One region of the Pseudomonas knackmussii B13 genome, then DNA from elsewhere that is predicted to be linked to it. Evidence: predicted binding sites of a transcription regulator. Region 1 holds the regulator's gene; the other holds the start of a gene.
What was found. Region 1 encodes sigma-54, which starts transcription at its own class of promoters, with help from an activator protein. Its sites were predicted from a motif close to ANTGGCATNNANNTTGCTNT; they were not measured.
Positions count from the first base shown of each region.

Region 2: PKB_RS09425 (circularly permuted type 2 ATP-grasp protein) is a predicted target of sigma-54. The motif match lies at 1,290-1,309, and genes of this name have one in related genera.

Region 1 is NZ_HG322950.1:4,806,334-4,809,511, reverse strand. Features, by position in the region: gene ptsN (PTS IIA-like nitrogen regulatory protein PtsN) at 1-330, opposite strand, end outside; gene hpf (ribosome hibernation-promoting factor, HPF/YfiA family) at 340-648, opposite strand; gene PKB_RS22495 (RNA polymerase factor sigma-54) at 726-2,222, opposite strand; gene lptB (LPS export ABC transporter ATP-binding protein) at 2,455-3,178, opposite strand, start outside.
Region 2 is NZ_HG322950.1:1,959,810-1,962,987, forward strand. Features, by position in the region: gene ydcS (putative ABC transporter substrate-binding protein YdcS) at 1-1,096, opposite strand, end outside; gene PKB_RS09425 (circularly permuted type 2 ATP-grasp protein) at 1,485-2,894, shown strand; gene PKB_RS09430 (alpha-E domain-containing protein) at 2,896-3,178, shown strand, end outside.

The DNA.
Region 1 (3,178 bases):
GGCGGCCTCCGGTACCAGCAGTACGAAGACCAGGTCGACAGGGGCGCCGTCGAGGGCGTCGAAATCGACAGGGGTGTCCAGGTGAAGGATGGCGCTGATTGGCGCCTTGCAGCCGGTCAGCCGGCAATGCGGAATGGCGATGCCATTGCCGAAGCCGGTGGAGCCCAGGCGTTCCCGGGCTACCAGGCTTTCGAAGATGGCTTGTGCGTCGAGCCCCGGCAGGTCGTGAACGACCAGGTTGGCGATCTGTTCGAGGACGCGTTTCTTGCTGCCTCCCGGCACGCTCACGAGGGAGCGGCCGGGGGTCAGGATTTGCTCAAGTCGGATCATAGAGGGGGGTTAGCGGACTCCAACGCCCTGTTGGCGTTCGAGGTACTTTTCCTTGTGTTTGATCAGTTGGCGATCGAGTTTGTCGGTCAGAAGGTCGATGGCTGCGTACATGTCTTCATGTTCGGCGCAGGCCACCACCTCACCCCCGGAGATATGCAGCGTGGCTTCGATTCGCTGTTTCAGCTTTTCGACCTCCATGATGACCTGAACATTGGTGATCTTGTCGAAGTGGCGCTCCAGTCGGCCGAGTTTTTCGACCACATAGTCGCGCAGGGCGTCGGTCACATCCAGTTGATGGCCACTGATGTTGACTTGCATACCGCTTTCTCCTTATTGCCCGTGTATAAGTGGCAGGTTAATGCAACCTGCCGCCGGAACACTTTGGCTTGGGTCAATCAGACCAGTCGCTTGCGCTCGCTGGATGGAGCTATACCGAGAGATTCGCGGTACTTGGCGACGGTCCGTCGTGCCACTTGAATGCCCTGTGCCTCCAGTAAACCAGCGATCTTGCTGTCGCTCAACGGCTTTTTCGGACTTTCTGCCGCGACCAGTTTCTTGATGATCGCGCGGATCGCGGTGGACGAGCACTCGCCCCCTTCGGAGGTGCTGACGTGGCTGGAGAAGAAGTACTTCAGCTCGAAGATGCCACGCGGCGTGTGCATGAATTTCTGCGTGGTGACGCGCGAGATGGTCGACTCGTGCATGCCCACCGCTTCGGCGATGTCGTGCAGCACCAGCGGTTTCATGGCCTCTTCGCCGTACTCGAGGAAGCCGCGCTGGTGCTCGACGATCTGGGTCGCGACCTTCATCAGCGTTTCGTTGCGGCTCTGCAGGCTCTTGATGAACCAGCGCGCCTCTTGCAGCTGGTTGCGCATGAAGGTGTTGTCGGCGCTCGAGTCGGCGCGGCGTACGAGGCCTGCATATTGCGAGTTCACGCGCAGGCGCGGTACCGCTTCCTGGTTGAGCTCTACCAGCCAGCGCTCGTTGTGCTTGCGTACGATGACGTCGGGCACCACGTACTCGGCTTCGCCCGACTCGATCTGCGAGCCGGGGCGTGGATGCAGTGACTGGATCAGCTCGATGGTTTCGCGCAGCTCGTCTTCCTTGAGCTTCATGCGGCGCATCAGCTGGCTGTAGTCGCGGCTGCCGAGCAGGTCGAGGTGATCGCTCACCAGGCGCTGCGCCTCGGTGAGCAGGTAGGTGTTCTCAGGCATCTGGCGCAGTTGCAGCAGCAGGCATTCGCGCAGGTTGCGCGCGCCGACACCCGCCGGCTCCATCTGCTGGATGCGGCGCAGGACTACTTCCACCTCGTCCATCTCGACGTCGAGTTCGGGGTCGATGGAGGAGAGAATGTCGTCGAGGGATTCTTCCAGGTAACCGTCGTTGTTGATGCCGTCGATGATGCTCAGCGCGATCAGGCGATCGGTATCGGACATCGGCGCCAGGTTGAGCTGCCAGAGCAGGTGGCTCTGCAGGCTTTCGCCGGAGGAGGTGCGGGCGGTGAAGTCCCACTCGTCGTCATCGCTGCTGGGCAGGCTGCTGGCGCTGGTCTGGTAGATGTCTTCCCAAGCCGTATCTACCGGTAGCTCGCTCGGGATGCGTTCGGCCCACTGGTCGTCGTCCAGGCTGTCCACACTGGGCGTGGTGCTTTCCTGGTAACTGTCGGCCTGGGTGGTGGTGCTGGAGGCAGCTTCGGCGCCTTCGCCCATCGGGTCGCTGCCGTCGTAGTCGTCACCGTCCTCCTGGCGCTCGAGCATCGGGTTGGACTCCAGGGCCTCCTGGATTTCCTGTTGCAGGTCCAGGGTGGAGAGCTGGAGCAGTCGGATGGCTTGTTGCAGCTGCGGCGTCATCGTCAGCTGCTGGCCCATCTTGAGGACTAGCGATGGTTTCATGGCTGGAACTTGGCACCTTGTTCGCCGGCGCGGAGTGCGCCTATCCACGACTACGGACGCTGCCTTGGTCGATTCGTTCAGAATCGTCGCGGCGCCGCTAGGAAGCAAGTTATATGCCTGAAATTTTGTTACTTGCCTAGCCTTGAAACATTTCTCCAGACGTGGGTGGAGGGCTTGGCAGAGAGGTGGGAGGAGGTGCCTGCCGGGCCTTTGTGGCCCGGCGGCGTAGGGCTTAGAGGCGGAACTCGTGGCCCAGGTAGACTTCCTTGACCAGTTCGTTGGCCAGGATGGTTTCCGAGTCGCCTTCGGCAATCAGTTGGCCGTCGTTGACGATGTAGGCGGTCTCGCAGATATCCAGGGTCTCGCGGACGTTGTGATCGGTGATCAGGATGCCGATGCCCTTGGTCTTGAGGTGATGGATGATCTGCTTGATGTCGCCCACCGAGATCGGGTCCACGCCGGCGAAGGGTTCATCGAGCAGGATGAACTTGGGCGAACTGGCCAGGGCGCGGGCGATTTCCACGCGGCGGCGTTCACCACCGGACAGGCTCATGCCAAGGTTGTCGCGGATGTGGTGGATGTGGAATTCCTCGAGGAGTCCGTCGAGGGCCTCCTTGCGACCGGCTCGATCGAGGTCCTTGCGGGTCTCGAGGATGGCGCTGATGTTGTCCGCCACCGACAGCTTGCGGAAGATCGAGGCTTCCTGCGGCAAATAGCCGATGCCGGCGCGGGCGCGGCCATGCATCGGCAGGTTGGTGACGTCCTGGTCGTCGATGCGGACCAGGCCCTGATCGGCGCGCACCAGGCCGACGATCATGTAGAAGCAGGTGGTCTTGCCGGCGCCGTTGGGGCCGAGCAGGCCGACGATCTGCCCGCTGTCGATGCTCATGCTGACGTCGCGGACGACCTGGCGACCCTTGTAGCTCTTGGCAAGGTGTTGCGCGGTTAGGGTAGCC
Region 2 (3,178 bases), 2.8 Mb from region 1:
ACTTGCCGCCGGCCGACTGCGGGGTCTTCCAGAAGGCGATCTTCTCGAACTGGTCGAAGCCGTTGGTGGCGCAGCCCGTGGCGCCGAGCAGGGTGCTGGCCTTGCAGCCGTCCGGCGCGGCCGGGACCGAGCCGAACCAGGCGGCGACGTCGCCCTGGACCTTCGGTTCCAGCGACCAGTTCAGCCACTTGTAGGCGCAGTTCGGGTGCTTGGCGTCGACGTGCATCATGGTGGTGTCGGCCCAGCCGGTGACCCCTTCCTTGGGAATGGTCGAGGCGATCGGCTGTTTCTCGCCCTGCAGCGCGTTTACCTGGTACGGCCAGGAGCCGGAGGCCGCCACACCTTCGTTCTTGAAATCGCTCATCTGCACGGTCGCGTCGTGCCAGTAGCGGTGGACCAGGGCGTGCTGCGCGCGCAGCAGCTTGAGCACGGCGGCGTACTGCTCCTCGTTAAGCTCATAGGGGTCCTTTATCCCCAGCGACGGCTCGGTGGCCTTCAGGTAGACGGCGGCGTCGGCGATGTAGATCGGCCCGTCATAGGCCTGCACGCGGCCCTTGTTGCTCTTGCCGTCGGGCAGGTTCTGCTCCTTGAACACCACGGCCCAGCTGTCCGGCGCCTTGGGGAAGACCTTGCTGCTGTACATCAGCACGTTCGGGCCCCACTGGTAGGGCGTGCCGTAGTGCTCGTTGTTCACCGTGTGCCAGGGCGCGTTCTGCAGGCGCGGGTCGACGTTCTTCCAGTTGGGAATCAGCGCCGTGTTGATTGGCTGCACGCGCTTGCCGTAGACCAGCCGCAGCGAAGCGTCGCCGGACGCGGTGACCAGGTCGTAACCGCCCTTGGCCATCAGGCTGACCATCTCGTCGGAGGTGGCGGCGGTCTTCACGTTGACCTTGCAGCCGGTCTCCTTCTCGAAGGGGGTTACCCAGTCGTAGTTCTTGTCGCTCTCGCCGCGTTCGATGTAACCGGGCCAGGCAATGATGTCGAGCGCGCCTTCGGCGGCGCCGACCTGCTTGATGGCTTCGGCCGCCTGGCTGGCGCCGCTGGCGAGCAGGCAGGTGATGGCGAAGGCCAGGGGAGCGAGTTTCGGGGAGGGCATGATCGGACTCCTGTTATCTGGATTCGGAGCCTCTGCGGCCGGACCGCGCCGAAGGTGGGCACCAGGGCGACAGCATGGGTGTCATGGCAAAAGGACACGCTTGTCCAGCGTAGTCGCGCCTCCGGGGGGCTACAAGCGAGGCCGCTACGGCCAATGGTCGTGTCGCGCAATGTCGGCCGGGGAGTGGCGCGGCGGTGGCCTAGACTTTCCCTAAGCCGCAGGGGCACTGGCGCCAAATAGGGCGGGGGGCGCCGGAGTGCCCTGCGAGCTGCACCAAAGTGGGGCCTTGGGCGCGCGCTTCGTTTCCAAGTCATTGAATAGAAAGGTTTTGCACTGCTGGCACGGGGCTTGCGACGGCAAGCACTACGCTGGCGACAAGGAGTTCGGCATGTCCCGCACTTTCTACGACGAGATGTACGATGCGAACGGCCAGTGCCGCGCGCATTACCGGGAATTCGCCCGCTGGCTGGCCGACGCGCCGCCCGAGATGCTGGAGCAACGTCGGCGCGAGGCCGACCTGCTGTTCCACCGCGCCGGCATCACCTTCACCCTCTATGGCGACGAGCAGGGCACCGAGCGGCTGATCCCCTTCGACACCATCCCGCGCAGCATTCCGATGAACGAATGGCGTTTGGTGGAGCGCGGCTGCATCCAGCGGGTGCGCGCGCTGAACATGTTCCTGGCCGACCTCTACCACGACCAGCGCATCCTCAAGGCCGGGGTGATCCCGGCGGAACAGGTCCTGGCCAACGAGGGCTACCAGATGGCGATGCAGGGCCTGGACCTGCACCGCGACATCTATGCGCACATTGCCGGGGTCGACCTGGTGCGCGATTCCGACGGCAGCTACTACGTGCTCGAGGACAACCTGCGCACGCCCAGCGGCGTCAGCTACATGCTCGAGGACCGCAAGATGATGATGCGGCTGTTCCCCGAGCTGTTCGCCAAGCAGCGCGTGGCGCCCATCGACCACTATCCGAACCTGTTGCTGGACACCCTGCGCAGCTCAAGCCCGCTGGATAACCCCGCCGTCGTGGTGCTGACGCCTGGCCGCTTCAACAGCGCCTACTTCGAGCACGCCTTCCTGGCCCGCGAGATGGGCGTGGAGCTGGTGGAAGGCGCCGACTTGTTCGTCCGCGACGAGCGCGTCTTCATGCGCACCACCGCCGGCCCGCGGCCGGTGGACGTGATCTACCGGCGCCTGGATGACGCCTTCCTCGATCCGCTGGCGTTCAACCCCGAATCGATGCTCGGCGTGCCCGGCCTGCTCTCGGCCTATCGCGCCGGCAACCTGGTGCTGGCCAACGCCATCGGCACCGGGGTGGCCGACGACAAGTCGATCTACCCGTACGTCGGGGACATGGTGCGTTTCTACCTCTCCGAGGAACCAATACTGAAGAACGTGCCGACCTGGCAGTGCCGCAAGCCGCAGGACCTGTCCCACGTGCTGGCGCACCTGCCCGAGCTGGTGGTCAAGGAAACCCAGGGTTCCGGCGGCTACGGCATGCTGGTCGGGCCGGCGGCGTCGAGCAAGGAAATCGAGGCCTTCCGCGAGCGCCTCAAGGCCCGTCCGCACGCCTACATCGCGCAGCCGACGCTGAGCCTGTCGACGTGCCCGACCTACGTCGACAGCGGCATCGCGCCGCGTCACATCGACCTGCGACCGTTCGTGCTGTCCGGCCGCGAGACCCGCCTGGTGCCCGGTGGCCTGACCCGCGTGGCACTGCGCGAAGGCTCGCTGGTCGTGAATTCGTCACAAGGTGGCGGTACCAAGGACACCTGGGTGGTGGAGGACTGAGATGCTGAGCCGTACCGCAGCCGACCTGTACTGGATGTCGCGCTACCTGGAACGCGCCGAGAACCTCGCGCGCATGCTCGACGTGAGCTATTCGCTGTCCCTCATGCCGCAGGACGATCGCGGCGGCGGCAAGGACGAACTGGCCATGCCGCTGCTGATCACCGGGACCATGGACGACTACCTGAGTCGCCACGGGCAGATGCAGCCCGAGCGCATGCTGAACTTCTTCGCCCTCGACGCGGACAACCCGGCGAGCATCTACCGTTGCCTGCAGGCCGCGCGGG